Regions from separate parts of the Acidilutibacter cellobiosedens genome, predicted to be linked through region 2. Evidence: riboswitches for the same ligand, from Rfam matches in the RefSeq annotation. Region 2 holds a riboswitch; each other region holds the start of a gene.
What was found. A riboswitch is a leader RNA that binds a small molecule or an ion and turns the genes downstream of it on or off. The one in region 2 is predicted to bind cobalamin.

Region 1 (10,635 bases), 320 kb from region 2:
TACATCCATTTTCAGTAATAGCTATAGTAGAATGTCCTGTCTTTGCACGTAATCTCATAGCTGTTGCAACTGTATCTTTGGGTGATAAAGTTGTATCACTTGCTACAAAACCAGCTTTATATAACTTAACACTTCTTACCATTTTACATTGTTCTTCAATTGACTGTGAACAATATATAAATGATAATCCTCCTTCTTGTGCCAGCGCTATTGCCATTCTTGCATCAGAAACCGACTGCATAGCAGCCGACACCATAGGAATGTTTAATCTCATAGCATCAAGATCACATTTATCAGAAACCTTGGTTAGATAAGTAGTTAAAGAAATATTTCCATGTGTACAATCCTTCGTGGTTAAGCGTGGGATTAACAAAAACTCGTTAAATGTATGACTAACACCATCAATAATATCAGCCATTTTATATCACCTCTTATAATATTTTTTAGAAAATAACTTAAGCAAAACATTACTCATTTTTCGATATATTTTTTTATTTTCTTTGTAATACCCTAAATTTTAGATAGCCTAATCAAATATTGTTTTTTTAATTCTACTACCCATTAAGTATAATTTCAGGCAACACTCCTAAACTAGATATTTCATAAAACTTTGTTTTTCCACTGATATTATCATAAGTTTTTCCCTTTCGATTTATCAAAACCGAATCTAATCCATAATTGGCGGCACCCTCTATATCCTCAATAACATCATCCCCAACCATGATACAGCGTCTTTTCTCCAAAGTCTTATTTCTAAAGATAAAATTGAAAAATAATTTATTTGGTTTAGATACTCCTATTTCTTCACTAAATATGAAATTTGAAAAAATAAATTCTATACATATCCTTCCAATCCTCTGACGGATACCTCGCCTGAAAATATATTTTCAATGCTTCCGTCTTCAAACATTACAATTAACTGGCCTTCATTGTTTATATCCAAGGCTTTCCCTGTTTTTGTTTCTCCATCTTTTATTACTCTGACTTTTTTCCCTATCAAGGCAGAATTTTTTTTGCATATTTCTATTACTTCCGAAATTTCATTATCCTCTTTAAAAGGTATGTAGAATTCTTCAAATCTGTTTAATATGCCGGCCAGTAGTTCTTTTCTGTTAATTTCTTTATTTTGTTCTATTTTCAACGAAGTAGCTTTATTTATTAAATTCTCGGAAAAATCCTCTCTATCCATATTGACATTTATTCCAATGCCCATTATAACATAATTTATCATATTCAGTTCGCAGCTCATTTCCGTAAGAATCCCGCAGACTTTTTTACCGTCTATAACTATATCGTTAGGCCATTTTATTTTAGAGTATATTCCCATATCTTCTAAAGCCTTGTTTACCCCTGCCGCTCCCAGCAAAGTTATTTTCGCTACTTTCGTAGGTTCCGTTTCGGGTTTTAATATCATGCTCATCCAAATACCCTTTTTGGGGGGAGAAACCCAGTTTCTATCAAGCCTTCCCTTACCCTTTGCCTGTTCCTCCGATATAACCACTGTCCCTTCCGGATTCTTTAAAGCTATTCTTTTGGCTTCCATATTTGTGGAAGATATCGTATCAAAATAACAAATATTTCTTCCGACAAATTTGGTGCTTAAATATTCTTTTATTTCTTCGTATGTCAGTACATCAGGTACCGAAACAATTCTGTAGCCTTGTTTTGGAACTGATTCTATCCCGTACCCTTCTTCTTTTAACACATTTATGTATTTCCAAATAGCTGCCCGGGATACTCCTAACTTTTCACCTATCTTTTCTCCCGACAAAAATTCATCTTTATTGTTTTTTAATAACCTTAAAATTTCATCTTTCATATATACCACCTTTTATAGTAAAAGTCTACTTATAATATAGCATATATCGGCTGATAATTAAATTAATTACTTTCTCTCTCAAATATGATTTGATAGCAATAAGCGGCATAAACACCTGCTTTCTCATTTGGGGGAATAACAATTTGTACTAACCTCCAACCATTTTTAGCTTCTCTTAAAATTACCTCTTTACATATTTCAAAGGAATCCCCTCTTTTCGTTTTAAAATCCCTTGCAATCTGTACTTCTTCAAATTTGTATTCGTACATTTTCATCACTCCCTATCTTTTCTTATCCCTAAAAAATATATTATTACAGTTATATATCCATTTATCAGTAACTATGACATACCATATTTTATAATCAGCGTCAAGGAATTTTCCTAAATTTTATCATAAAAAAAGTGCGGGTTCTAAGAACCCGCTATAGAAGATATTTTGTAATATCTTCCTCTATATTAATATAAGAGAGCCTACTTATTTAAGATTAATTCATACAGCCTGTAAAGCATCACCGCTGTATTTCCTCTTGTTGCCTTTTCCTTGGGATTAAAACTGTTTTCGTCCAATCCCTCAAATATCCCGTTATATTTTCCTATTGCTACTCCTTTTCTTGCCCAATCCGATATTTCGTCTGCATCCGTATATTTTATTTCTTCTTCTTTCTGTTCCCTATAAAAGTTATTTTTCAGTATATTTCCTATTATCTTTGCCATTTCTTCGTTGGTTATATTGGCTTGAGGTTCGAAGATTTCCTTCGTTTTCCCATCTATAAGCCCTTCTCCATATACTGCACATACTGATTTGTAGTACCATTTATCTTTTGATACGTCTTTGAATGGCAATTCTTTATTTCCTTCTTCGTCATATTTCATCATCCTTGATATTAAGACTGCAAATTCTCCTCTTGTTATGTTCTCATTGGGAGCATATTCTTTTTCTGTTCTCCCTTTGATTATCCCTTTTGAACTCAGGCTTCTTACTGCTTCCCCTATTATATCGTTTCCTCTAATGTCTTCAAATTCTCTATCTCCTTCCTGCGGAATAAATCTTCCCGTATTCATTGTTATGAATTTAACCGTATTGTCTGTATTGTCATATACTCCTCCCAGTTCTTCTTTATTCCCTTCATTGCCTATCTGCAATACTCCTATATTAGACTGTGCTTTTATTTCTTTTGTATAAGGAATCGATATTTCTATTGGCTTGCTTAGCACTATCTCTTTTCCGGCTTCATCTTTTATTGATATTTCTACTCCATCTGCTATTTTAATAATTTTTATATCTAATTTTTCACCTCTGTTTATCAATTCTTCACATAAGGATACTATCCCCAGTTCTGTTTTTATTTCTATTGTTTCTATTCCTTCCTCTTTAGCTTTGTTTAATGCCTCTTTTGCTATGGCCAGTCCTATTTCATATCCTTGTTCTTTTCCTATTTCTATTATTTCCTTATTTTGTATGCTCCTTGTCGGCTCTATATTTTGTTCCTTAAGTTTCTGTTCTATTGTTTTTGCTGTAGTTATAAATTTATTGTTTATATAATCTTCCCCTATTGTTCTTTCTTCTTTTGAAAGTTTTACTGTCGAAAGTTTTTCTGATCCTTTTTCCACTAATTTTGCGGATATCGTTTCTATTTTCTTTCCATATTCCTTTCCTATATTTTTAACTATCTTACCTTGATTTGTTATGGTTTCATTTATTAGTTCTTCCGTTTTCTTTTCCGATAGTGTTTTGTTTATCAGTTTAAGTACAAATTCCAGTACCTTTTCCGAAGTTTCTTCTATTTCTTTTCTGTTCTCCTGCAATTTGGCTTTTTCCGATGCCCTAATAAGTATCGATTGTATCTGCGTATTCTTTGATAATACTATACTCATCCCTTCTTCTGTGGTTATCCTGTCTGCCGCTTTATTCATTATTGTTAATACGTCTCTCATATCTTGAGCTATTTTTAATGCAGTTTTCTCTTCTTTTATCTCTTTTCCGTCTCTTGCTAATTTCCCTACTGCCGATTCCACTGCCCTTAATATCTGATCTTCCGTGGAATTAGGATCTGTTACCGTTTTGTATTCTATTTCATATTCGGAATTCTTTATAGGTTTTACCTTATCTTTTCCTTCTTCTTCTCCTGTAACTTCCTTCTGAGGTATCTCTTCTCCTGTTACCGTTATTTTTACAGGTACGGGACGAATTATATTCCTTATACCTTCTCCGCTGAATCTTTCTGCCGATACATAATATGTCCCGGGGCTGTTGAATTTCAATACTGCTTTTCCGTTCTCATCAGTAACTGCCGGCTCACCGTCTACCGAAAATGCATCTTCGTTTACGTATATTTCCGCATTATCGACTTTGCCTTTTACCGTATTTCCTCTTCCGCTTTCACCGTTTAGGTCTGTTGACTCTCCTGTAAGAGTTACGGTTAATTCCTCTCCCGTTTTAACACTGGTTTTGTTGGCAGAAATCTTTGTATACCAATTCTCAAATCCGTAGGCACCAAAATACCATTCTATTACATCCCCGTCTTTAAGATAATATTCTTGGGATCCGTAATTAGGAAGCCATCTGTTTACCCTGTACATCCAACCTGACGTAGATCTGTAATCGAATTCCCTGTCTCCATCCACCATAGCAAGATACAGTGACCAACCGTAATCCTGATAATCATAATCAACCCCTGCAGCTTCCATAGCCCTTATCGTGGCATGAGCCACAGTAGGTCCTTTGAATTTTTCTTTTCCCCAACCCTTTGACGGTGTGGCGGAACTTCCGCCTGCCGGCCCTAAATAATCATCCAATCCGAACCTCGATACCTTTATATCTCTCATAGATACTACAGTATGATCATATCCCTCAATTCTTATCTGTACGGTAACTTCTTTATCGTTAGGATCCGCCGGAGGATTAGGATTGTTTGGATCCGTCGGATCGTTTATATCTTTGGTTTTTATTATGATTTCATCACTGAAATCCGAAATATTTCCAAGATTATCAACTGCTCTTATTTTATATTTATATTCCGTATTATAACTTAAGGCATCGGGATCAACAAAAGAATCTCCCTCGGCATTTCCTAAATATTTGCCGTCTCTATAGATTTCAAAATACTTTATTCCCGATTGGCTTACTGCCGTTATATTTTTTAATGTTACTTTATTTTTACTTACTTCATAATCAAATTTTACTCCCGTCGGTTTTGTTTCATCCCCGAATACTCCGTATATTGAAGAATTATTGGTAATGTTTACGGTTAACTTTTTATTGGAAACATCATTCCCGAGATATTCAAATTTGTTGGAAGCATTGTTAAAAATATATATGGCGGATTTGGTTAAATCTTCTCCTGAATTTACCGGCATTCTAAGTAAAATATCATACGATTCGTTTACGCCTTCAAGAGAAATTTCTATTATCTTTCCGTGTAATTTAAGGGAACTCTCTTCTCCCGGTTTTTTCGAATCTGTTACATCCGAGACCATTATAGTAGAAGAATCGGGATTATATGAGGATTGAGGAAACTCAACGTCTATCCCGCCGGCAAAATACATTTTACCGTCTTGAGAAATTTTTACTTTTTTACCCAGTTCAATCCTATCATGTTCATCTTCATCATCATGAGTCCAGTCGTAAATGGAACCCTTGCCCTCCACAAAGAATATATATTGATCCAATGCATAGAGAGCCTGTTCCGATGCCATGCCGTTAGTTGCCAGACTTCCACCTACTTCCGTATGAGCTATTCCTCCGTCAGCAGTTTTAAAGCTTAAAAGGGCTTCCACTAAATTTTTATTCTTTGTAAATTCAGGTCCCGTCGGATCCACCCCGTTGGTACAAAGTCCCATTATCACTTGAGAGCATGATTCCGAATTTACCGTACCCCACGAAGCAAATCCGCCCTCAGGTCTTTGAATTTGTGAAAGAGCATCTACAGCTCCTGCAATGGCAGCTTGTACCTGAGGATAATCTTTATTGTTATAGGGTGCAAGAGCAGTCATTACCATTCCGCTCATATCGGGATCCGGATCCGTTCCCTTTCCCCCCAACTGCCAACCGCCATTTGTACATTCATTATTAAGAAGATACTGAATCATCCTGTCTCTATTCCACTTAGCATCAGCCGGAATATCATACTTTTTACTGTCCACCGCTATAAGTCCGAAGGCAACTCCGTTGTTCCCTTGTCCTTCTATATCTCCGTTATATATTTTCTCTATAAGGTTATACCCGCCTATATTGGTAGGATCTCCTCCCGCTGCCGTAACTCCTAAAGTTATTCTTTCGTAATCTGTTATGTTGGGAAGAATTCCTTTATTCATTACAATATAATTTTCAGTCGATTCCAAATAACTGCTCGGAAGGCTTTTTCCTGCCCTGTTCACTCCTACGGAAACCCAGTCCATGCTGTAATGGTTGGTAAGTACCACGTCGGAAAGGACATCAACAGTACTTCTCACTTCATCAACAATAGCATCACTTATTTGGAAAGAAGCTGAATATTCCTCTTCCTCTCCGTTTATTTTCAAAATAAATTTATACAGACCTTTTTCCAATGTGGAAGGAATAACTATACTTCCGGAATTATATCCTGAGCTGGTAGATGAGGTCTTTCCTTCAATACCTATCTGATTTCCTCCTTCATCCGTTACGGGTTCATCTTTGGCATTATATAAATATATATTATAATCCGTATTTGAATTAACGCCCTTAACTCCGAACTGGAACTCAACTGTCGTTTCTTTTCCCTCAGCTATAAAGTTTTTGTTAATCACGAATCTGTCCAGCAATGCAAAATATCCGTAATATTTATCCCCGTCAATTGAAAACTCCAAAGCATATTTTCCGCTGGGAAGTTGGTTCAGTTTTCCCATGTTCTCGGGAGTGTTTAATCCTGTATTAATATTGCCCTCCAAAATCCCTTGGGATAACACTACTTCTTCCCCACTAATCAGCGGATATTTCCCGTTTATATAATCATAAACTTTGAGTTCGTATTCTTTCCCTTTATAAGACTCTCTGTCTAATCTAATATTCAAGTCAAATGTGGTATTCTTAAATATCAGGCTGTTTACATTAATCGTGATATCCGCCGTATAGCGTACTTGTAGAGCAGCGGTATAAACTTCCCCGTATCTTATCTGGAGGCTGTAAGAACCTCCATCGAGCTTATCGGGAAGAGAAATTTCTCCTTCATATTGGCCCTTGTCATCTAATTTTAAAGAATATATGGACTTTCCGTCTATTAGAACTCCCTGCCCCGAACTTTCATTATTGAGAGACAAAGTAACTTCTCCCTCAGCCCAGGCCGGAGTATCGAGTTGCACATACAATTTGTTTCCGTCAGCTGTTTTATTTATTTTCGGATACTCTCTTACGGAAAAAACCCACTGTAGACTTTCAGAAGATAATTCGTTTCCGTCCACAATCAAACTAAATAAATAATAAATAAACCCTTGGTCTTCTCTTAGTTTCAAATCATGAGGCAAAGTAAACTCTACAGTTGCCAGTCCATCAAGATCTGTCCTTCCCGAAGCCTCAATTTCGTCTGTTTCTATTCCTTGGGTTTTATTTGGCGACAGTTTGATAGTAAAATCCTTTTCGGCTTTTTCTCCTATATTTACATATATTTTAAATTTAACATCTTTTCCCCATACGGCTTTATAGGAACTAATCCACTCATATCCGTCATCTTCATCAGGTCCACCGTATACCGCATAGAGTTTTCCCTGGATAAAATTATCCGGATCATATCTGTCCGCCTCAAGGGTTATGGGATTATATACTATCCTTATTGGGATCTCCTTACACTTGATTCCTCCCAATTCAAGGACTAAGCTGTATTTGAGTGGCTTTATATCTTTAGTTAGAAGAATTTTTACACTGGTTTTCCCACTCTCGTCAAGATATCCTTCTTTTAAGGTCTTGACTTCCTCTCCGTCTTCGGTTTCACCTTTTATAACTAATTTAAAATCTTTTTTCGCTAGACCGGCAGCCTCAATCTCAGCCTCTATGGTATCCTTATTGACTTCAAATATTCTTTTTTCCCCTATATCAAATTTAGAAACGGGATCATATACTATATCTATAGGAATCTCCTTATACTCGATTCCCTCCGATTCAAGGACTAATTTATATTCGCCCGTCTCAACAGCTTTGGTTAGAGGAATTTCAATATGAGCATCCCCTGCCTCGCCAAATTTTCCCTCTTCTGAAATTCCGGTCGGATCCCCTGTTTCATCTTTTATAACCAATTCAAAATCTTTTCCAGCTAAACCGGCAGCCTCGATATCAGTCTTTATAGTATCCTTATTGACTTCAAAACTACTTTCTTCTCCTATATCGAATTTAGAAACAGGATTTTCAACATTGATAAAAGGAACGCAATAATAAACATTCTTATTTGTGTAAAAATGAATTCTTAATACTGAATTGCTATACTTCATTATATTTGCAAGAGAAACTTCTTCAGAATTGACAAGAGAAATTTCTTCCGAAGTATATCCGCCTTTTCCGTCTAATGATTTATTATTCAATAGCTCTGTGAAATCTGTGCTATCCCAGGAATCCCCATCTTTAATACATATATCTTCTATCTCACTATTAGCCATTTCAGGAATATTCAAATTTATAACAAAGCTTTCTCCTGCTTTTATACTGCCTCTATTGTAAACAACTATAGAATTCAACGGAAACGGTACGGTGTAAATATTCGAGCCCGATTCTATTCTCAAAACGGCTTTAGCCCATTTTAAATCTTCGGGAATAGATATTTCTATATCCTTCGAACCGGTATTTTCTACTGCTATTGATTCATCCGCATTATAAGGGTTAACCAAATATATTTTTAAGTCAGAACTATAAATTTCTTCATTTATGGTAGCGGTTATGCTGTCATTGATAAACCTTCCATTCTTGTCATAAGTATTAATTCCGGTTTTATCGTAAGTAACAATATCAGTAAAATTTATATTTACCTTTTCGACAGACAGTTTCGAATCACCAACAGCAAATTTCAAAGCATACGTATTGTCATTTATGTCGTTGGATGCAAGATATCCCGGTATCGAAATGTCGATACGGCCCGTCCCGTTCTCATCTAATGTTACCTTATCTAACGAACCTTTATCTTCTCTAGTATAACTGTCATAAAAAATTACATCCACATTTTCATTTTTATGTTCCGGATAATTTATAGTTCCCGTTATATTTTCTCCTGCCGAAAATATATCTTTATCAAAGCTTATCCCTTCAGATACTTCCGACTGTTCTTCAATTTCATCATTCTGTTCGGACTTTTCTTGGTCTTCCCCATTAGAAACAATATCCTTGTTTTGACCGGTTTCTTCCGGAACTGCAATATCCTTTGTTTCTTCCCCTCCTTCCTTCCCCGGAATTGTTGTATCTTCCTCATTGGATTCCTGAGGAATTACATCATTTTCTTCATCTGCATGATTTTCCGTATTCAAATTGTCCTGTGCATATGATATACCCCTCGGAAAATCCTTAGAACGAAAAATCTCTTCGTAAAAAGAACTTCCGTTAGTAAATATCATTGTCAAAACTATACATAATGATAAAATACGTTTGAACCTTTTCATTAACATTCCCCCTCTTTATAACTAAAAAAATAAAAGTCCCGGTTTCCACATAGAATCCGAGACTTTTTAACAGTCAACAATTTATAATAAATTTCATTTTACCTCAATCCCGGAAGGTTAACGTTATCCCCATATAGGCAGGTCTCCTGACTTATGGCTCAACGCCGCCTTTCCCCTTCCCAAAAATAAAATTTTCAGTGGTATATTTGAAAGGCCGCTCCCCACTTACAGTGACCGGATCGCTCAGGATTTTCACCTGATTCCCTTTTAATCTCTAAAAACAGAGAACCTAAAGGTAATATTCAATTATTCAATAGTTTACTTCCAAATCTATTTTTATTATATAACATATTTTGATTATAAACAACACCATAAAAAATTAATTATTATTCAAAAATATAATATTTATAAAAAATAAAGGAGATATCATGATGATATCTTCTTTATTTTTTACTGAGTTCCCCTTAAAAACTTTTAATAAAAATGAATATATTTATATTAAATATTCTATAACTGTACCCTCACTATCTCCGATTTGACAATTTTAGGGCAATGGTCTGGATTTTCTGTTTCTCCATACCATTTTCCTTCCACATAAGCTTTTACATTTTTCCCCTTAAACTTTTTTAAATTAGTTTCATTAAACACGGCTTCTCCGTCGTTTATTGTGGCATATATTTTATTTCCCGAATCATCTTCCAATACAGCTCTGCCTTCATCTAACGGAACCGTAATTATCTGCCAATTCCATACATCTTCAAATATCTCTGCCTCTACATTTATTATCATGTTCCCTGATGAATCAAAGTCTATATCATTATCATCAAGGATTGGGAAATAGGTATAAGACGGACATGCATAGTACCATGTAATTTTATCTCCCTCTGAAACTTTAGAGTTGGCCGGATCCCCTGCGGAATATCCATGAAGAACATTATTCACTCTGAACATCCATCCCGAATAATAATCTTCATTGGGAAGATATCTCATTTCATATTCCCCGTTTATTCCTCTGACATAAGTTCCGGCACCTGAACCGGAAGCATCCAAAGGAATGCCATTATCTGAACAAATCCTCTGCAGAACATCAAAGTATGTTTCGTCTGTATCTGCTGCAACTTCTTCACTTTGAAATACAATGCCGCCTTTATCCGAGGTGCTCACTATTTTATAGCTTATTGTGGCGGGAGCTCCAAAGACTACATTTGATAAAAATAAAGTC
Region 2 (10,635 bases):
TTGTGAACTATTATAAAGGCATTTTTATCTATACTATTTATGAGATTTTTTAATAATACAAAATCTTTTCTGCTTAATATAGTTACAAGAACCTCTTTATCGCTTCCGGTGAATCCTCCTTTAGCTTCATACAAAGTGGCACCCTTCCCTAAACTTTTTATTATATAATCGTTTATTACCTCGCTGTAGTTGCTTACTATAACAACTTGTTTACGGATATTCATACTTTCAATGGCTGCATCTATTACTAAACCATTTAGCAACACACCTAATAACGAATACAGGCCAATTTGCAGTCCATAGGCGAAGCCAGCTGCCAATGTTATTGAAAGATCGGAAATGAGCACACCCCGACCTAAATCTATACCCCAGAACCTATTTAATATTTTGGCTATAATATCTGTTCCGCCTGTTGAGGCATTTTGATTGAATACTATGCCCATGCCTATTGCAGATATTATAACACCCAAAATAAGCTGTATCAGTATATCATTTGCTAATGGTTTTTTCATGGGAAAAATTTTTTCAAATAATAATACCAAAACCGAGACCCCAAAACTTGCATATATGGTTTTAAAACCGAAATTAGTTCCGATAAAGATAAAGCCAATTGCAAATAGAAAAATATTTATAATTATCATAAGAAGTCCGATTGATAAATTCGGGATAAAATGATTTATAACAATAGCTAAACCATTAGCCCCGCCTACAGATAGATTTTTTGGCATTAAAAAAAAGTATAGACCGATTGCTACCAGTGACATTCCAACGGTAATTTTTATATATTCATTTGCTTTTTTCTTCATAGTCATCACCCTTTCTATTTATTAAATTTGCATAATAAACTATGTTGCCTCTTTTCATCGTGTCGGTTTTTTCTAATGATTCAAAACATTTAAAAGCCCTATTTAGTAATATAGGTATGTTCTTTTTACTCTTCATAGCTTCTTTCAAATAATCCGAAAGTAAATCCTTATAAATAGGATTAGCACAATTGTTTATTATGCTTATAGCTCTTTCCTTTGGACTTAAACCTCTCAAATCCGCTATTCCTTGCTCAGTAATAATTATGTTGACATCATGTTCGGTGTGATCGACATGAGATACAAGAGGTACTACGGTGGAAATAGTTTCATTTTTAGCTGTGGACTTTGTAAAGAATACTGATAGATAGGCATTTCTGGCAAAATCCCCTGAGCCTCCTATCCCATTCATGAGATTTCCACCCATTATATTAGAGGAATTTACATTACCGTATATATCTACTTCTATTGCCGTATTCATTGCTATGACCCCGAGTCTTCGGATTATTTCCGGGTTATTGCTAATCTCTTGTGGTCTTAATATTATCTTCGATTTATATCTTTTAATATCATCATAAAATTTATTTAATCCTTCCGGAGAAGGGGAAATAGCAGTTCCGGACGCTATTTGTACTTTTCCTATATCTATTAAGTCCAACATTGAATCCTGTATTACCTCTGAATAAAATTGAAGCTTATCATACTTTGAACGAGAGAATCCATTTAGTATTGAATTTGATACTGAACCAACCCCGGATTGAAAGGGCAATAATTTTCTTGGAATTCTGCCTGCTTTGATTTCATGGTCTAAAAATTCCAAAAAAATTTCCGCCATTAAATTACTGTCTTTATTTGGTTCTGCTAATTTTTTAACATCATCTCTTATATCCGTGAAAACTATGGCGATTATCTTATTTTTATCTATTTGGATATAATTTGTACCGATTCTATCTTTGCAGTTTAGTATAGGTATAGGCGTTCTTTTTGGGGGATTTGGTAAAGTATATATGTCGTGTATTCCTCTTAGATCTATTGGTTGACTTGTATTTATTTCTATTATTAATTTTTTAGCTTTTTTTACTATAGTTGGTGTTATACCTACAGAGGTAGTTGGTATCATACATCCGTTTTCGGTAATTTCAGATGCTTCTACGATTCCGATATCTATATCTTCCAAATAATTATAATTAATGTATTGAGGCAATAGGCTTAAATGAACATCACAAAATTGAATGTCTCCATTGTTTATAGCTTTTCTACAGCTATCATTTGTTTGATAGGGAATTCTTTTTTTTGTAATATTATTTCTGGCTAATTCACCGTCCAATTCATCTCCGACGGAAGCTCCTGTAATTAATGTAATTTTTATATTTTCGTTATTGTTTTTAATTCTTTTACTAAGTGCTAATGGTGTAGCTTTTGGATATCCTGAAGGAGTAAAGCCACTTGTAGCAATTGTCATACCATTTTTAATAAATAGTGCAGCGTTTTCAGCTGTAGTTATTTTTTTTCTTAGCTCAATATCTTTTATTCTATCTTCTATCACTCTTTTAACCTCCTCATGATTTTGGGCAATAAAAAAGTTCCTGAACTCGGCGGTTTCAGGAACTGTGACAAGCAAAATAACATTATGTATTTACATAATAATTCTATTCTGAAACACTCCCTATCTACCGTAGAGTTTTTAGTGCATTAGCAAAGGCAGGTATCCTGACTTAGGTTCATAGAATTTTAAGCCTTCCCAATTTCTCAGTGGCATATTTTAAAATTCTCACCTTCACAGTGGCGGGACCGTACAAGACTTTTACTTGTTTCCCTTTTAAACAAAGAAATATAAATCTTTGTACCTTTACCTAAATATTAAATTTAACTACAATTAAAATATATAATATAAATAACTTTTAGTCAAGGATACCAGAACAAGGAGATAGATTATTATAAAAAAAGATGAAGCTTCTTTTTAACAGCCTCATCTTTTACCTCACTATTCTACGGAAATTTCTATGCTATTTTCCCATAGACCGTGAATATTACAATAGCTTAACGCATGAATTGTACCGGATTTATCAATTTTTGTAGTCAGAGAAACGGAAGGCTCATTGTATATTTCGCTTTCTCCGTGAGCACTGAATTCAGAATTTCCGATTTCTATTGGGAATTTTGCATCTTTAGGCTGAAAGAATATTTTTATCCAACAAATGTGATGTTCCAAAGTATTCGGGTGAGGTATTTTTTCTCCTACTATTGCTTTTATTTCAAATGCTTCTCCTTTTTTAACTTTTTCAGGGGCATGAATTACAGGCACATGTTTTTCACCCTTCCAATCTCCGCTTTGAATTGTTTCTCCTATATTTTTCATATATTAAAGACCCTCCCTATTGTTTTTTGTTTTCTATATTCGTCATATAGAATTTAACCTATAACATTATATACCCAAGGATTTTAAAAAGTACTCATTTAAAAAGTATTTAATTTAGTTTTGGTGTATAATATTAAGGTAATTAATTATTGGGAGGATAAAATGGGACAAATAGAACTTATTGCGACCTCGACTTTTGGTTTGGAATCATTAGTTAAAAGGGAGCTTTTAAAATTAGGATATACGGATTTAAAAGTTGAAAATGGAAAGGTAACATTTAAAGGTGAAGAAAAAGATATTGCAAAGACAAATATCTGGCTTAGAACTGCCGATAGGGTATTCTTAAAAATGGGGGAATTTAAGGCTTTAACCTTTGATGAATTGTTCGAAAAAACTAAAGCACTTCCTTGGGAAGAATGGATAGATGAAGACGGGGAGTTTACCGTAAACGGAAAATCCGTGGATTCTAAGCTATTCAGCATTTCAGATTGCCAAGCCATAGTTAAAAAAGCAGTTGTAGAAAAATTAAAAACAAAATATAAAACTGAATGGTTTAAAGAAACAGGAGCTAAATTTACAATATTGGTTTCGATTTTAAAAGATGTGGCAACTCTATCCATTGATACTTCAGGGGAAGCCCTTCATATGAGAGGATACAGAAAAATGCATGTCAATGCACCTGTAAAGGAAACAATTGCTGCGGCTATGATTCAACTAAGTTATTGGAGTCCGGAGAGAATACTTATTGATCCATTTTGCGGTTCCGGCACTATTCCCATTGAAGCTGCTATGATAGGGAAAAATATCGCTCCGGGAATACAGAGAAGTTTTGCGGCAGAAGATTGGCAAAAAATAAAAGAAGAATATTGGAAAGAAGAAAAGATTTTTGCAAGGAAATCTATTATACAGGAGAGAGAACTGAAAATTTTTGGGTATGATATTGATAAAGAAGCTGTTAAAATTGCAAGAGAGAATACGTATGAGATGGGAGTGGACGACTGTATTACCTATGAAACAAAGGATGCATTGCAACTAAGCTCCAAGAAAAAATACGGAGTTATCATATCAAATCCTCCCTATGGAGAGAGAATGGGAGAGAAAGAAAAAGTAGAGGATTTATACAGAAAAATGGGTGAAGTTTTCAGTTTTTTGGATACATGGTCTCTTTATTTTCTTACATCTAACGAGGAGTTTGAAAAAATATACGGAAGGAGAGCTGATAGGAGAAGAAAATTATTTAATGGAAAAATTAAAGTGAATTATTATCAGTTTTATGGTCCAAGACCAAAAAAGAGAAATTAAAATGAAGGAGGAATTATTTGTGAAGATATACACGAAAACCGGGGATAAAGGGCAGACAAGTCTTTTTGACAATAAGAGAGTATCAAAAGATGATATAAGAGTTGAAAGTTATGGCACTGTAGATGAGCTGGTATCATTTTTGGGTCTTGCTAAAAATTATATAAAAGACGATAAGGATACATATGAATTAATAAATCATATTCAGAATAAACTTTTTATTGTTGCAGCCAATCTTGCCACAGAAGATCAAACAAAGGTTCCTCATAGAATAAAAGATGAGGATATAGACTATCTTGAAAAAAATATAGATAAGTATATGGCAAAGGTAAAAAAGCCCACAGGTTTTGTATTACCTGGGGCCGGACAAGCATCTTCATATTTTCATGTATCAAGAACAGTTGCCAGAAGAGCCGAAAGAAGAACAATTTCTCTTCAAAAAAATGCTGAAATAGATTCAAATGTTGTGAAATATTTAAACAGATTATCTGATTTACTCTATTCCATAGCAAGATATTTTGAAGAAGAAGAAATAAAAGTAGATTTTATACATTAAATTTTTCTACCATTTTATTTAGTTTATCTGCAATTTCCGATAAGCTTTCAATGGAAGAGGTGATTTCCTCCATGGCTGCAAGATTTTTATCTATTGCTTCCGAACTGGTTTGAGATGCTGCAGTAGTTTCTTCTGATATAGCGGATATTTCCGTAGCTCTTTCAAGGATATATTCGCTATTATTTCTTACCTCTTTAGAAGCTTCCGCAATTTCGACTATTGAAAGATTGATCTTATCGAATTTTTCCACCAATTCTTCAAAAGAAGCTTTAGTTAAATCAGCGACTTCTACACTTTCATTAACTATTCCGCTTACCTTTTCAATGCTGTCTACAGCACTTTTACTGCTTCCTGTAACGGAATTTGTAATTTTGGATATCTCATCTGAATATGTATGGGTTTCGTCGGCAAGTTTTCTTATTTCATCTGCCACTACAGCAAATCCCTTTCCTGATTCTCCTGCTCTTGCTGCTTCAATTGCCGCATTTAATGCAAGAAGATTCGTTTGTTCTGCTATTTGGTTTATGATTACTACTATATTTTCAATGTTTTTAATTTGTTCATTAAGATTTTCGATTATTCCTGAAGTATTTTTGGTAGAAGAATCAATTAAACTTACCTTATCGATTATCTTTTCCATATCTTTGCTACCTTTTTCTGCTGATTTGGCCATGGAAGCTGAAAGGTCCGTAGCCAATTGAGTATTTTTTTCTGTATTTTGTGAAAGAGTAGTAAGATTGGATATGGCTTCGCTTAATTCAGTAATATTTTTTGATGTATCTTCTGAACCGGAGGCTATATCGTTAACACTGGAAGCGATTTGTTCCACTGCCTGAGTAGTATCTTCGACAATATCAGACAGATCTTTGGCGTTTTTAGATAATACCTCAGAATTCTGTGTTATTCCTGTAATCATATTTTTTATATTTGAATTAGCCTTGCTTAATGAATCCGTGATTCCACTGAATTTATTTTTACCGTTGAATAAACTTATTTCGTTTAAGTTGCCTCTAGAGATTTCTTCAATAACCGGTTCGATAGCTTTGAAGAACTTTACAAGCCAACGGCTAATTGAGAAATAGGTTATTAATAAGAAAATAATTATGTTTACAAATGAAAAAATTAACATTATAAAATTAGGACTAACATTCATATGTTCTGCTAATAAGACGTATAATCCATTTGATATTAAGGTACTTATAAGTAAGTTAATTACTAAATGTGTTATAAGTCCTATTTTAATTTTAGATAGATTGTTATCTTTATTTTTTGTGTTTTCCTTTGTAGTTTTGCTTTCCATAATAAACCCCCCTTAAATATAATAATTTTACAATACAATATCTATTGTACATTAAATCGACAAAAAATGAAATAATATAAAGCAATAATTGCTAATAAAAAAATTATAATTAGATTTATGATATAATTAAATAGTAAGTGAGGTTTTTAAATTTATAGGTTGAAATTGTATACAAGACATGATAATATATAAAAAAGACTTCTATAGAAGCATTAATAAATCAGAGAAGCCTTTTTGAAACTTATTTCAAATTATATTGAGAAAAATGGAACTTTCCTATAGGCTATAAAATTAAGGAAGGGTGAGAGAATGAATAATAAGATTAAAAATATAGTGGGTATACTGATTTTGGCAATAGTAATAGTTGTTTTTTATATTTTTCAATCCTCCAATAATATTAATAGTAATACTTTTATTACTTCGGGACTTCTTTTAAGCAAAGATGAGGAGGGTGATAGTCATTCAATTATCCTTCAAATATTGGGAGAAGATAAAGAAAGTGAGTTAAAAGAAATTACGATCTATGTAAAAAATAAAAAGCTATGGGATGGTTTGAAGAAGGATAAATATTATTATATGACTTATTCTCAAGATGATTCAAAGAATAAGACTTTAATTAAAGCTCAATTAAATGAATCTCTGAGAGAAACGATATATGATAAAGCATTGAAAGAGGAAAATGAAAAGACTGAACAGGAAGAAAAATTAGAATATGTACATCTTTCCGGAGACAAACTTGATACTTCCGATTTGACTCTCTTAGACAGTAAAAAAGTTGATCTGGATAGAGACGGAGAAGATGAAAGTATAGAGATGTATACTACAGCTCAAAGGTATGATAATGGAGAAATAGCATGGGATGATGGTCAGAAATGGTTTCTCATTATAAAAGATGAAGATGGAGAATTTGTTTTATTTGATGATTATATACAATTGGGAGCATTGGAATTTTGGGTGTTTACATCTAAAGATGATTATCATATAGCTACCCTTCAGACGGGCTCTGCTACATTTAAGTTGTCTGATTTTAAATATGACAATAAAGAAAAGGGATTTGTAAAAAAGGATATATTTAATCCCGATTATTTAAATGTAATCTATAATTCTTCTATAAAGTAAGGTGAATTAAAGCATTCATTTCAATTGAGGTGAATGCTTTTTTAAAAGGAGATAGTTTAATGGGAAAAATAAAAAAGATTTTGATTCTTAACAATGAAGTTGAAGCCATGTTACTGGATGAAATATTGTCAGAAAAAAATATTCCTCATGTTTTAAGGAGTTATCATGATCAGGTTTATGATGGCATATTTCAGAATCAATTAGGATGGGGTTCTATAGATGCAGATGAGATATATAGGGAAGAGATAATCAATATTTATCATGATATTTTACAGAACACTCAAGATTAATATTAAATTGTTTTGTATTTTATTGTATAGTGTGTTATTATGAAGGCGAGCAAAAAAATTTCTAAAATATGGGTGATAGCTATGTTGGAAAAGAACAAAGTTAGTTATTTTGAAGACCAAATAAAAAATTTCAATATGCTTAATTATCACGTTCTTGAGGGAATGGCGGACTGGGTCAGAGTTATAGACAGAAATGGGACAATTATATATGCAAATAAGACCATGAAAGGTGCTCTGGGAACAGAAATTGTAGGGAAAAAATGTTATGAAGCTCTTGGTAAAATTAGGCCCTGTAGTTTTTGCATTACTGAAAGAAGTATCGCAACAGGGGAAATTATACAAAAAGAAGAAAATGTCGGAGATCGTATTTTTTCTGTTAAGAGTTCACCTGTATCAGATTCCGATGGTAACATATATGCCGCGGTGGAAGTGTTTAGGGATGTCACAAGAGAAAGAAAATTAGAGAAGGAGTTGAGGGAAAAGACTAAAAAACTCAACAAAGATATTACATTTGCAAAGATTCTTCAAGAAAAAATTCTTCCCAGAAAGGGCTCCTATAATAATATTAAAATCAACTATTTATACAAGCCATGTGAAATGCTCAGCGGAGATATGTTTGATGTTTTTTATATAGACAAGGACAATATAGGCATATATATAAGTGATGTGGCTGGCCACGGGATTACCGCGTCAATGATGACCATGTTTATAAGACAGACCATGAGAGCAATAAAAGATGATATACTCAGTCCTTCTAAAACCTTAACGGAACTTCATAAAAGATTTATAGATTTAAACTTAGATGATGAAAAATATCTTACAATATTCTATGGCATCTTTAATTGTTCTACCGATACATTTAAATACGCAAATGGCGGACATAATTGTATTCCCATATTATTTGATGATAATAATGTGGAATTGCTGAAGATGAAAGGATATCCAATTTCTTACTTATTTGATGAAATACATTATAATGAGAATATGGTTCAACTGAAAAATGGAGATAGAATACTTTTTTATACAGATGGAATATTAGAAGTAAGAAATAAAAATAAAGAAGAATTCGGAGAGAAAAGAATAATAGAAGCAGTTAAAGAGGCTCCCGAAAGCCCTATAAAAAACATAGAAAACAAAGCTAATTCGTATATGTATGGAGATCAAAAAGATGATTTTGCATTGGTGTTAATGAAGGTAGAAAAGTGATCATTAATAGGAGGATATATTATGAAAGATATTATTTTAGATTATGCCAATGGATTTGTTTCTGATGAGGAAATATTAAGATTAGAACCTCAGTTGAAAACAGTTCATCGTATATTATATGAAGGCAAGGATCAAAATGTAGGATGGTTGAATTATCCTAACGAGTATGACAGAAAAGAATTTGAGATGATTAAGGAGTCAGCGGAAAAGGTGAGAAGCAATTCGGAAGCCTTTATAGTTATCGGAATAGGGGGATCATATTTAGGCTCAAGAGCAGTGGTAGAGAGTATAAGCCATTCCTTTTATGATAATATGGTAGTAAAGAAAAATAATATTGAGATATATTTTGTAGGCAATAACATTAGTGGCACTTATTTAAAGGAATTAATGGATGTATTGGAAGGAAAAGATATATCTATCAACGTTATATCCAAGTCAGGAACTACTTTAGAACCGGCTATTGCTTTCAGAATATTTAAGGAATATATGGAAAGAAAATACGGAAGGAAGAATTCTAAGGAGAGAATATATATAACTACGGACAAAGAAAAAGGTGTTCTTAGCCAAATAGCTGAGGAGGAAGGGTATAACAGATTTACTATTCCTAACGATATCGGAGGCAGATATTCGGTATTTACTCCTGTAGGAATTTTTCCTATAGCGGTAGCCGGAATAGATATTGATAAGTTAATGGAAGGAGCTCAATCAGGAGTAATGGAATATTCCTCGGATATAATAAAAGAAAATATTTCCTATATATATGGAGCTATCAGAAATATTTTATATAGGAAGGGAAAAGAAATAGAGATATTGGTTTCTTATGAACCAAGGCTGTTTTATCTTCAAGAGTGGTGGAAACAATTATTTGGAGAAAGCGAAGGAAAAGACGGAAGAGGTATATATCCTTCTTCTTTGAGCCTGACAACTGATCTACATTCAATGGGCCAATTGGTTCAGGATGGGAGAAGAAATATGTTTGAAACTGTTTTGAATGTAATTAGCCCGAGAGAGGATATAGTTATCCGGAAGGATGAGAAAGACTTAGATAACTTAAACTTTTTGGCTGGGAAAAGTATGGATTTTGTAAATAAAAAAGCTTTTGAAGGAACTCTTAAGGCCCATGTAGACGGCGGAGTACCAAATTTAATCATTAATATGCCCAAAATTGACGAGTATTTTTTAGGAAAACTTATGTATTTTTTTCAAAAATCCTGTGCGGTAAGCGGATACCTTTTAGGAGTTAATCCTTTTGACCAGCCCGGCGTTGAAAAATATAAAAAGAATATGTTTGAATTGTTGAGAAAATAGACTAATCAATTGATTAGTCTATTATTGTTAATATTTCTTCTATTGGTTTTCTTGTAGAACTTATTATTTCATTTTCTGAAGGAACTCCTAAAGGAGCCATACATACCAAGCTATAGCCGTCTTTATGAAACCCAATATATTCTTCTATTTCCTTTTTAGCCAACATAGGTCCTGTCATCCAACATCCTCCATATCCCAGATTAGCTGCTGCAAGAAGTAAATTTTCCATAGCTGCACCTATATTTTGAATTCTGGGCTCTACATTTATGTATTCCTCAATTTCTTCTTTTGCCACTTTAGCATTTTTAAGGATTTTTTTCCTGTTGTCAGGGTAAGGGCCGGCATATACAAATACTGTTATCGGCGCATCTTTAAAGAATATATGATTATCTATA
Region 3 (10,635 bases), 1.7 Mb from region 2:
ACCAATTATAGTGTAAGGTAAAATAGTCCAAACTTCCGGCCAGCTTCTTGATGATAAACTTCCATTCATAAAATTCAATGCTCCATGGACCCGATCACTATAAAAGACCAATATTCCTGAAATCCCTGCGGCAAAAAGAGACGATACAGCTACTCCTGCTAATACTACCCTTATAGTTTTTATGCCGCCTTTCCAGGATAAAAGATATATTATGGAGGCAGCCAACATGGCTCCCATAAAAGCTGCAATAGTCACCATTTTTATATACTGGGGAAAAACGACCAATACAATAATTCCAAATAGTCCTGCTCCGCTGCTTATACCGATTATGCTGGGATCAGCTAAGGGATTCTTCATTACCCCTTGTAAAATAGCACCTGACAGAGCAAGATTTATTCCTACCAAAGCTGCCAATATCATTCTTGGAAGCCTGATATTCCAAATTACCATTCTCTCTGGACTTCCGTCATCCTTAGAAATAACTTCAAATATCCGCTTCACCTCTACCTCAAGAGTTCCTTTTGTAAGCCCTAATATAAAAGATATAAAGAAGAGCATCGCTAAGATAGCAATAACAGTTATTTTAAATCCCTTTTTGTCCCTGAGAGAAATATCATTTTCCATCCTGATGAGTCACCTCTCCATATATTTCCGGATATATACTCTTTGCCATATATTCTATTGCTTCACTATAATAAGGACCTGCATTATATAAGAAATACTGTTGGGGAAGATAAATAACTCGTCCCTCTTGAACGGCTTTTACTCCCTTCCATACGGGGTTACTCTTAAATTCCTCTTCCATAGTCTTTTTGGCCTCTTCGTCATCAGATATCATACTTGTAACCAGAACATAATCAGGATTCTTTTTCACTATGTATTCCACATCCAACGGAGTAGTTTCCGAGCCTATAGTATCGGGAGGCAAATCGGATGCAATATTGTCAAGTTTTAAAATTTTAGCTACATCTCCTGCTATACTATTGTCCAACTTAACAGCAATAGTTTTGGCTGTTATATATAATATGACCACGGATTTATTGTCTTTGGGCAGTTTAGATACTATTTCTTCTTTCTTATTCTTTAGAGCTTCTATCTTTGCTTCAGCTGATTTTTCATTTCCCAGTATCTTGCCGAAGGCATTATAAGTTGCTATTACATCATCATAGCTTCTTATATTAGTAGTAATCACCTTAAACCCAATATCCCTTAATTTATCCGCCTGTGTCCCTTGAGTGCCGGCCTGAGCTATAATTAAATCCGGTTTAAGGGATACTACGGATTCCATATCTATGGAATATACAGGCCCTATCTGTGGAAGATCGTTTATTTCCTTCTTATATTCGGATATCAATTTTAAATTATCTGTTATATTAGACGTACATATGGATTTTCCCCCCAAATCGTACCATATATTTAAGGGGGTGCCTGATAAAACAGCTACCTTTTCCGGTTTCTTTTCTAAGATAGTTTCTTTCTTGAGAAAATCCTTTATCTTTAACGGATAATTATTTCCCTCTACAGTTATGGGAAGGTCTTGAGTATTGCTCAACCCGCCTGTCTCAGTAGTTTTAGTACACCCCGAAACGCTAAATATCAACATAATCACAACTAATGGCAACAATATCCTTTTATAGAACTTCACCTTTTTCATCCTCTCTTTTTATAAAAAAATAAGAACTTCATTAAAGCAATAATCATGGCTAATGAAGTTCTTATAAGCTTATTAAATAATCTTTATTATATAAAATTCAATAAAGCAAAAATTCTTCTAAAATAATAATCAGCTTTCTCCATCCACCGTAGAGTTATTTCTGCTAATAAATAGGTAGGTTTTCTGACTTAAGATTCATCATCTTTTCTGTCTTCCCAGTTTCCCAGTGACATTTAGAAAAGACTCTTCCTTTACAGCGGCGGGACCGTGAGGGATTTTCACCCTGCTTCCCTAGCCCTATTCATTCTTATATTCAATTCTCATCTATTATATTAAATATAGTGATATCAATTGTCAAGACAAATTTTACTTTGCCATCAACGTCTGCGCCAAGCAGCTCTTACGCCAAACACCACTAATCCTATCATCACCAGGATACCAATTAGCGCAGCGCCGGGTGCGTCATCGGTTTCCCCAATGTAAATGCCGGCAATGCCAATCAATATCCCGATGACAAAGAGACAGGCAGCGATACACCAGGCCTTGCGCCTAACTTTCTTCAAAAAGTCTACCTCTTTATCCGTCGTTGGCGGCAGCGGTATATTGACAGGAGATTTCATCTTTTCATAGTCCGAGCGGCAATCGTCACATTCCTTTAAATGCTGTTCGACCTCCATTTGTACACGCTTTGGGCGTATTCTTTGTATATTTCTTCAATGCGGGCACCCACTACCTCGCCTCCTTTTAATTGATTCTGCTTATATATCCCAAAAACGAATGTTTCGTTACAGAGGGAAAAAATATTTTGAACAAAAGCGGAGAGAAATATTTCTGCAGTCTTACCGTCCCCTTCATGTCTTAAAAATTCTCTGCATAGTAAGAACTTCTAACGAGAGGTGCCGATGCCACTCTCTTAAAACCCATGGATAACGCGATTTCTTTATATTCGTAAAATGTTTCAGGAGTAACATATTCCACTACCGGAATATGGGATTTGCTGGGCTGCAAATATTGCCCCAATGTCAGCATGTCACAATCAACTTCTCTTAATCTTCTAAATACATTTATTATCTGTTCTTTAGTTTCACCCAAGCCTAACATCATACCCGATTTAGTCCTCATATTTGGTTTTGTCTTCTTTACATAACCAAGTAATTCTATAGATCTATCGAATACCGCCATAGGTCTAATCTTATAATATAATTCCGGTACTGTTTCTACATTATGATTCAGTATGTTTGGTTCTGAATTTATGATAATATCTATTAATTCCTTATTTCCTTGCATATCAGGTATAAGCAGTTCAATTGTTACCTTTGGGGCAGTCTTTCTTATTTTCTCTACAACTCTTGCAAACTGATTAGCTCCTTGATCTTCCAAATCATCCCTAGTAACAGATGTAATAACGGCATGTTTTAAACCAAGCTTAGCTACAGCCTTAGCTACGTTTTCCGGTTCCATGGGGTTTATTTTTTCGGGCTTTTTCTTAGTTACATTGCAAAAGGTACAGTTTCTGGTACAATTTCTACCTAATATCATAAATGTGGCAGTTCCTCTTTCATAGCACTCCATCCTATTAGGACAATTGGCTTCATTGCATACGGTATTTAAAGAAAGTTCTGAAATCAAAGAGTTTACCTTACCTGATACATTTCCACCTTGTATTTTTACTTTAATCCATTCCGGTTTTTCTAAATGCATTTGTTATTCCTCCGTATTTAAATTTATATCCAGCAGTCCATTAATAAATTCATCTGTTGATAATCCAAGGATATAGTCATTAATATCTAAATTATCCTATTTCAGCCACATCTATTCTTCTGCAATCCTGCCGATAACCTCCGCTGCTTTTTTTGCACCCCCGGATAGTTTAAGGCTTTCTGATAATTTTACGGCATTTTCCTGATAAGAATCATATTCTAGAATCGTCTGCACCGCTTCTTTCATATCTTTGGGGTTATCATTTTTTAAATAAACTCCGGCACCTAAAGTCACAACTCTTTCAGCTACCATGCGTTGTTCTTGATGCTGGGGAAATAATACCATCGGTACGCCATAATATAAGCTTTCGTTAACGCTGTTCATTCCGCTATGTGTTATAAAAACATCTGTATTTTGTAATACTTTTATTTGTTCAACCTTGTTCTTTATTTCAAAATTCTCAGGTATTTCTCCCAACGATGAAATATCCGTGCTTTCGCCTACGGACATGATAACATCAAATTCGCCATCACCAAATGCCATCAAACATTTTTTATAAAATTCATTATTTTTATTGTTTACGGTCCCAAGGGAAATATAGATAAGTTTCTTATCACTATTTCGTGGTCCCGCCAATATATCGGAAACAGAAGGACCCACAAAAAAATATTTATTTGAAAATGTGTTCGCTAACGGTTGAAACTCCTTTGAAGTATACACAATAGTGTATGTTTCATTGTCATTTTGGATGAGAGAAATAAAATTATCAACAGCATATCCATAGTCATTCAATTGTTTAATTTTTTTCTTGATACGATGCATTCCTTTAATCATCCGTACCATTTCCATTAAATTTTGTTTCATCATCTTTGCGGTATATTGGTTAAAAGCAAAGGAAGTGGTAGAGCAAACATATTTTATATTCAGTTTAGCTGCAAATAATTTTCCCCAAAAACACAAAGAATCTGAAACAATACAATCAGGATGAAATTCATTTAGTTCTTTGCAAACTTTCTCGTCTAAGGCTATAGTAGTATCCACTGTCATTTCAATAAGCGCTGCAAAATCCTTTCCTACTTTTTTTTCATCTTCAGCCTTCAGTTCAGGTACATACTTATCACATTCAATATATTTAGCACCTGCTCCTTCTATCTTTTTACGGAACATACTAAAGGAATAGTACCATACTTCATGCCCTCTTTTTGTAAGTTCACGGACCACTTCTATTGTTGGATTGGTGTGTCCATAGGCTGGTATACAAAAAAATACAATTTTACTCATTTCTCTACCTCTTTAAATAATTATTTTAATCTTTCTTCTTATTCTTCACCTTTATAAACTTCTTCTATGAAATTTATTAATATATCCTTACAATCCGATGTTGCTCCATATAATGCCATCAACGAAATACGATTGTTTATTTCAGGCAGGACTTCTCGCCTTAAAACACCAATATAGGAGTCATTCCTAAAGAAAATACCGTAGTCATAAAACGCCCAGGCGGTGTACTCCATCCCGACACCACATCATTTGCAACTATGATACAAACAGTTAATAAGCCTAATGTTCCGATTAATGATAAAACCCCTCCAATAACAACTTTCTTCATCTTATACCGAACTCCTCTCCCATTAATATCAAACAATATAAGTTTATAACCTCATAATTAAAAGATAACTTTTTTCTCCGAATTATAAATTAAAAGTGCTAAAGTAATAAATGCTACTAATTTTTTATTAAAATCATTTATTACAAAATGTTACAAAGTTTGATATCATTGATTTAAATTCAATTATAACTTATTTACTTTTATATAATCAATATCCATCGAAAATAATTCCTCAATTACTTTTATTTATCTCAAAATATATCTTATAAAAAATTATAATTTTATCAACATTATTTCTAATGATATTTTCATCATAAACGCCGTTTTCACAAACCATTTTGTTAAACATTTTCTCAGCCCTCTTCCATCTATATGACTTTGGAAAACCATCCGCTAATTACCAATGAAATTAAATATATAAACTGATAATATATAAATATACATTATATTTCTTTATCTTGGCTTTAATTTCTTCTGAATTTTCGAAGAACATATTCGGTATCTCAGTAGTAAACTGCTGTAATTCTTTAGATATTCCACATTTTTTTGTTATCTCATCCATGTTTACAGATGAAGCAATAATATTTGTAACTATATTGTAATCTTTATATAACTTATTTGAAACCTTTTTTAAACCATAGACTAATATACTTAAGTTAGAGGTTATAATTAATATTATAGGAAGTAGAGGAGATTTCATATTGAACACTATACACAATCGTCGTTACATAACAGGATTAGATGGACTTCGCGCCTTTGCAATTTTATCTGTAGTTTTTTATCACTTCACCTTTAGTTGGGCTAAAGGTGGTTTTTTAGGAGTTGATATCTTTTTTGTCCTATCTGGTTATTTAGTAACCTCTAAAATTTTATTAACAGGAGAAAATTTTAAAGTAAAAACTTTTTGGAAAGATCGTCTTTGCAGAATATTACCATCTGCTTATTTAATGATTATAGTCACTGTCTTATGGGTAATACTTTTTAACCATAGACTTTTGACAAGCCTCTTAGGAGATGCAATGTCTTCTATTTCATATACAACTAATTGGTGGTTTATTTTTCACAAGATTTCTTACTTTGATAGCTTTGGCTCACCATCTCCCTTGAAACATATGTGGTTTTTGGCAGTACAGGAGCAATTCTATATTTTATGGCCATTTATACTTATAATAGGACTAAAAATCACTAAAAAAATCGGCAAGTTTTCACGTATAGTTTTTATTGGAGCTTTGCTTTCAGCAACTTTGATGGGTATACTTTATGATCCAACTGCCGACCCAAGCCGTGTATATTATGGCACAGATACTCGTGCTTTTGAATTATTAATAGGAAGCTTTTTAGCAACTGTTTTGGCAAACAAGAAACATTTCACTAAGGAAGTTTCTCCGAAACAAAAAAATGAGTTAAAACTCATAAGCATTATTTCTTTTTCTATCTTTATTTTTAGTGTCATATTTATAGATGAATATAATTCCTTTTTATACAGAGGCGGATTATTTCTGTTTAGTTTAAACACGGCTTTACTTATAGCATGTGTTTGTCATCCACAAGGAATTTTAGGTCCTATACTTTCGTGGAAACCTATGCGCTGGATTGGTACAAGATCCTATGAAATATACCTTTGGCATTATCCTATTATGGTCTTAAGTACCCCTATTTATGAAATAGGAAACCCATCATACTTACGTGTCTTTTTTCAACTAATTATTACATGTATTATTGCAGAATTCTCATATCGTTTTATAGAGCTGCCAATACGAAAATTTGGGTTTCGAGAATATTGCCATTACTTAATCTCAGCAAAAAAAACTACCACTATAATATCATTTTTAGTGATCATGTCCCTTGCTATTGGTATTACCAGTATGGCAAAAATAAAATCAAACTTAGAAAAGGCCGAAGCATATTCATCCGAAATAAATACAGCTCAAACTCCCGAAAAAAAAGCTTCTAATAAAAACCTCAATAAAAAGGATATAAAAGTATCTACTGAAAATGATGAAAAAACCTCATCAGCAGAAAATGGAACTTATAAGGATATATTAGCTATTGGAGATTCTATTATATTAGATATTGCTCCAAGCCTTAACGAAAAATATAATAACATTACAATCGACGGAAAAATTGGAAGGCAAATGTCGGAAGCAGCAACCTTAGCTGCTAAGTATACCACATTTAATGATTCTGATAAAGCGGTTATCATTGAATTAGGAACAAATGGCTATTTTACAAATAAACAAATTGATAAATTGCTTGATTCTTTCTCAAAATCACATATCTTTTTAATAAATATTCGTGTGCCACGTTCCTGGGAAAGCAAGGTCAACAAAATCTTAAAAGAAAAAGCTGAAGAACGGGAAAATGTGACATTAATTGACTGGTATTCTACGGCTTCTAAACATCCTGAGTACTTTGACCAAGATGGTGTACATTTAAATTCCAAAGGAGTTGAATCCTTAGAAAGCCTTATTATCGAGAACCTAAAAATATAATAATATTTTACAGTACCAGGTATATTTATTATATATATAGCTTTTACAGCAATTATCTTCCTTTAATTTATAATCCTCAGCTTTTCCTACTGTTTTGCCCTGTGTATCGATATTTTTGTAGATGGATTTATTGAATCCATCCGAAGCATTTCTTATTATCCTAATATACCTAAATCTTTTCGATATCGAATACTAACTTACCATCAATAAAAGTTTTCAAGACCTTAACATTCTTAATATTTTCAGGTTCAATTTCATATATATTTTCTGATAATACAACAAAATCGGCTAATTTCCCAATTTCTATTGAACCTTTAATATCTTCGCTGAAAGAAGAATATGCAGCATCAATAGTAAATCCATGAAGTGCTTCATCAACTGTCAATTTTTCTTCCGGAAACCATCCTCCATTTGGGAAGCCATTTAAATCCTTTCTGGTTACTGCCGAATATATACCAAGCATTGTATCAGGCAGCTCAACGGGACTATCCGAACCCAATGCCACTTTTATGCCTTCGTTCAATAATGTCTTCCAATTGTATGAATTAGTAATTCTGCTTGGCCCAAGCCTAGATTCAGCCATATGAATATCATAGTTTAAGAATATAGGTTGCACATTAGCAACAATGTTCAATTTCTTAAATTTTTTCAGCAGCCTGTCATTGGTAACCTGACAATGCACAATATTGCTTCTTAAATCTCTTTTCTTATATTCTTCCGGTAATTTTTCCAAAGCATCAATAACCATATTTATGGATTTATCTCCTATAGCATGGGAAGCAATTTGCAATCCGGATTCAGTTGCAGTTAAAATCAAATTATCCAGTTCATTTTGTGTGTATTGCGGTATCCCGAAAGTAGAATTGTCATCGCTGTACGGTTCCGATAAATAAGCCGTTCTGGTTCCTAAATTCCCATCAGTTAATATTTTTAGCTGTCCGATTTTAAAATGATCATCGCCAATCCCGGTCTTATATCCTTTAGAAGCAAATTCCTTAATATATTCTAAGGTTGGAAGCAGGCATTGTTCATAGACTCTGATTTTTAGTTCACCGTCTCTGTTCATTTCAGTATACGAATCAATAACATTCTGCCACTCTATTCCCGGTAGCATAAAATCATCAGTGCATAAAGAAGTAATACCTCTTGATAATACATAGTTTGATGCAAGCTTTATATATTCTTTAAACCTATCTTTAGATACCTTAGGCAGCTTAGAGTATACCAACTTCATTGCACTCTCTCTGCAAATACCTGTTGGAACACTATTCTGGTCTATATCAAAAATTCCATTATTTATCTCATGATTTTCCTTGTTGATCCCAATTTCATCCAAAACATTACTGTTTACGACACACATATGATAACATCCTCTGGTTAAACAAATATTATGTTCTTTTGAAATTTTATCTAAGTCATATCTGTTAGGAAGTCTTTTAACATTAAAATAGTCTTCATTCCATCCCTTTCCGATTACCCAGTCTCCTTTCGGAATTTTCTTTGAAGAAATATAATCCTTAACTTTATTAATTAATTCCTCTATTGATTTTGTCCCTACTAAATTACATTCATACAGATTTGAACCAAACATGGCTAAATGCATGTGGCTATCTATAAAACCCGGTAATATGGTTTTCCCATCTGCATCAATTACAAGGCTGCTTTTATTTATTAATTCTGAAATCTCTTTATTAGATCCTATATTCTTAAATATTCCATCTTCAATAAATAATGCTTCTGCTTTTGGATTTCTTTTATTCATTGTATAAATATTTCCGTTTAATATAATTAAATTCATATACACTCACCTTTTATTTTATATTTACTTAGAATAGCTTAATCTGATTGTCTTAGCTTTTAAAAATAGATTAAGCTATTCTAACATTTTAATTTTAGCATCTATTTTCTTAATCTTGAATAGTAGTTAAAAAGGTCCTATTTGTAATTTATATGCCAATATAACCATCACAATGTTTGTAAGAGTTATCAACAAAATCGGTTTCCATGCAAATTTAACCCAATCCTGATATCTAACTTTACACAGCCCAAGTGCAGCTAAAAGAGTACCGGATGTGGGCCAAATATATTGTGTAGCGCCCTCTGCGTACTGATATACAACGACTATAAGCTGCCTGCTCATATTTATTATCTGACCAATCGGTTTTAAAATTGGCATAATCAGCATGGCCTTTCCAGTGCCGGATGAAACTAAAAATTCAAAAGCCATAATTGCGAAGAATAGGATTATTAAAATCCCAATTTCTTCTTTTCCTTCAAGTGCCTGAACTAACGTATGGATAGCGGTATCTATGATTTTAGCATTATTCATTAATACTAAAATTGCATTTGAAAATGCCAAAACAAAGGCTGCAGGAAGAATATTTTTTGCACCTTCCATGTAAATTTCGCATGCTTTATTAGGATTGATTTTGAATATAATTACAATAACAAACGTTAGAATCACATATAAAGATGTTATTTCAGCAATCCCCCAACCTAATTTAAGAGGACCATACCCCTGTAATATCACTGCAATAAGCAATCCTATTAATGCAACAGACCTCTGCCAAGTTAAGGGTAATGATTCGGATTCTTTTTGTGTTGACAATTGATTAATATATTCATCAGCAATTACACTTTTTGTGGGGTCTTTTCTAATTCTTTTGCAATACCATAATAAGTATGAAACGGTTACTATATAAAATAATGTCGAAGCCATCAATCTAAACGAAAAACCTGAAAATATCGGTATTCCTAATATTTCCTGTGATATTCCCACAGTAAACATGTTTAATGCACCACCGCTAAAACCTATAGCCTCTCCCAAGATACCTGCTCCCACTGCAGATACTTTATCATATCCAGCTCTAATCATTATACCTGCGGCTATTGGATATAACGGAAGACATCCATCCTGCATTCCTATATTCCCTAAAATTGTAAAAATTAATAAAATTACAGCCGGAAGTAAACTAATATGATTAGAGAACGTATTAACTAATTTTCCTACACCAGCCTCAAATGCACCTGTTGTCTGGAGAAATTCCAACGTACCACAAACCATTATTATTTGAAAAAATATTGACGCTGCATTCATAGCACCGTTATAAATTGCTACCCCGAAACCTAATGGGGAAGTTGGTGTCGGTTTTTCAACTGTATGATAACTATCAGGGTCC

Region 1: another riboswitch for cobalamin. It lies ahead of EQM13_RS16640 (S-layer homology domain-containing protein); the one in region 2 lies ahead of EQM13_RS15040 (succinate CoA transferase).
Region 3: another riboswitch for cobalamin. It lies ahead of EQM13_RS05175 (ABC transporter substrate-binding protein); the one in region 2 lies ahead of EQM13_RS15040 (succinate CoA transferase).

What each region holds. Positions count from the first base shown of each region.
Region 1 covers NZ_CP035282.1:3,434,948-3,445,582, forward strand. The annotation lists gene EQM13_RS16620 (IMP dehydrogenase) at 1-418, opposite strand, end outside; gene EQM13_RS16625 (HAD family hydrolase) at 555-881, opposite strand; gene EQM13_RS16630 (biotin--[acetyl-CoA-carboxylase] ligase) at 836-1,819, opposite strand; gene EQM13_RS16635 (DUF4177 domain-containing protein) at 1,882-2,088, opposite strand; gene EQM13_RS16640 (S-layer homology domain-containing protein) at 2,292-9,413, opposite strand; cobalamin riboswitch at 9,533-9,720, opposite strand; gene EQM13_RS16645 (DUF4430 domain-containing protein) at 9,921-10,635, opposite strand, start outside.
Region 2 covers NZ_CP035282.1:3,113,432-3,124,066, reverse strand. The annotation lists gene EQM13_RS15045 (YitT family protein) at 1-806, opposite strand, end outside; gene EQM13_RS15040 (succinate CoA transferase) at 787-2,349, opposite strand; cobalamin riboswitch at 2,487-2,669, opposite strand; gene EQM13_RS15035 (class II SORL domain-containing protein) at 2,788-3,162, opposite strand; gene EQM13_RS15030 (THUMP domain-containing class I SAM-dependent RNA methyltransferase) at 3,325-4,464, shown strand; gene EQM13_RS15025 (cob(I)yrinic acid a,c-diamide adenosyltransferase) at 4,484-5,017, shown strand; gene EQM13_RS15020 (methyl-accepting chemotaxis protein) at 5,007-6,317, opposite strand; gene EQM13_RS15015 (hypothetical protein) at 6,627-7,436, shown strand; gene EQM13_RS15010 (hypothetical protein) at 7,496-7,726, shown strand; gene EQM13_RS15005 (SpoIIE family protein phosphatase) at 7,808-8,932, shown strand; gene EQM13_RS15000 (glucose-6-phosphate isomerase) at 8,954-10,240, shown strand; gene EQM13_RS14995 (nitroreductase family protein) at 10,254-10,635, opposite strand, start outside.
Region 3 covers NZ_CP035282.1:1,076,878-1,087,512, reverse strand. The annotation lists gene EQM13_RS05180 (FecCD family ABC transporter permease) at 1-624, opposite strand, end outside; gene EQM13_RS05175 (ABC transporter substrate-binding protein) at 614-1,621, opposite strand; cobalamin riboswitch at 1,811-1,970, opposite strand; gene EQM13_RS05170 (anti-sigma factor) at 2,032-2,331, opposite strand; gene lipA (lipoyl synthase) at 2,513-3,355, opposite strand; gene EQM13_RS05160 (macrolide family glycosyltransferase) at 3,467-4,636, opposite strand; gene EQM13_RS18195 (hypothetical protein) at 4,797-4,964, opposite strand; gene EQM13_RS18190 (hypothetical protein) at 5,374-5,664, opposite strand; gene EQM13_RS05155 (acyltransferase family protein) at 5,666-7,456, shown strand; gene EQM13_RS05150 (amidohydrolase) at 7,626-9,254, opposite strand; gene EQM13_RS05145 (YfcC family protein) at 9,381-10,635, opposite strand, start outside.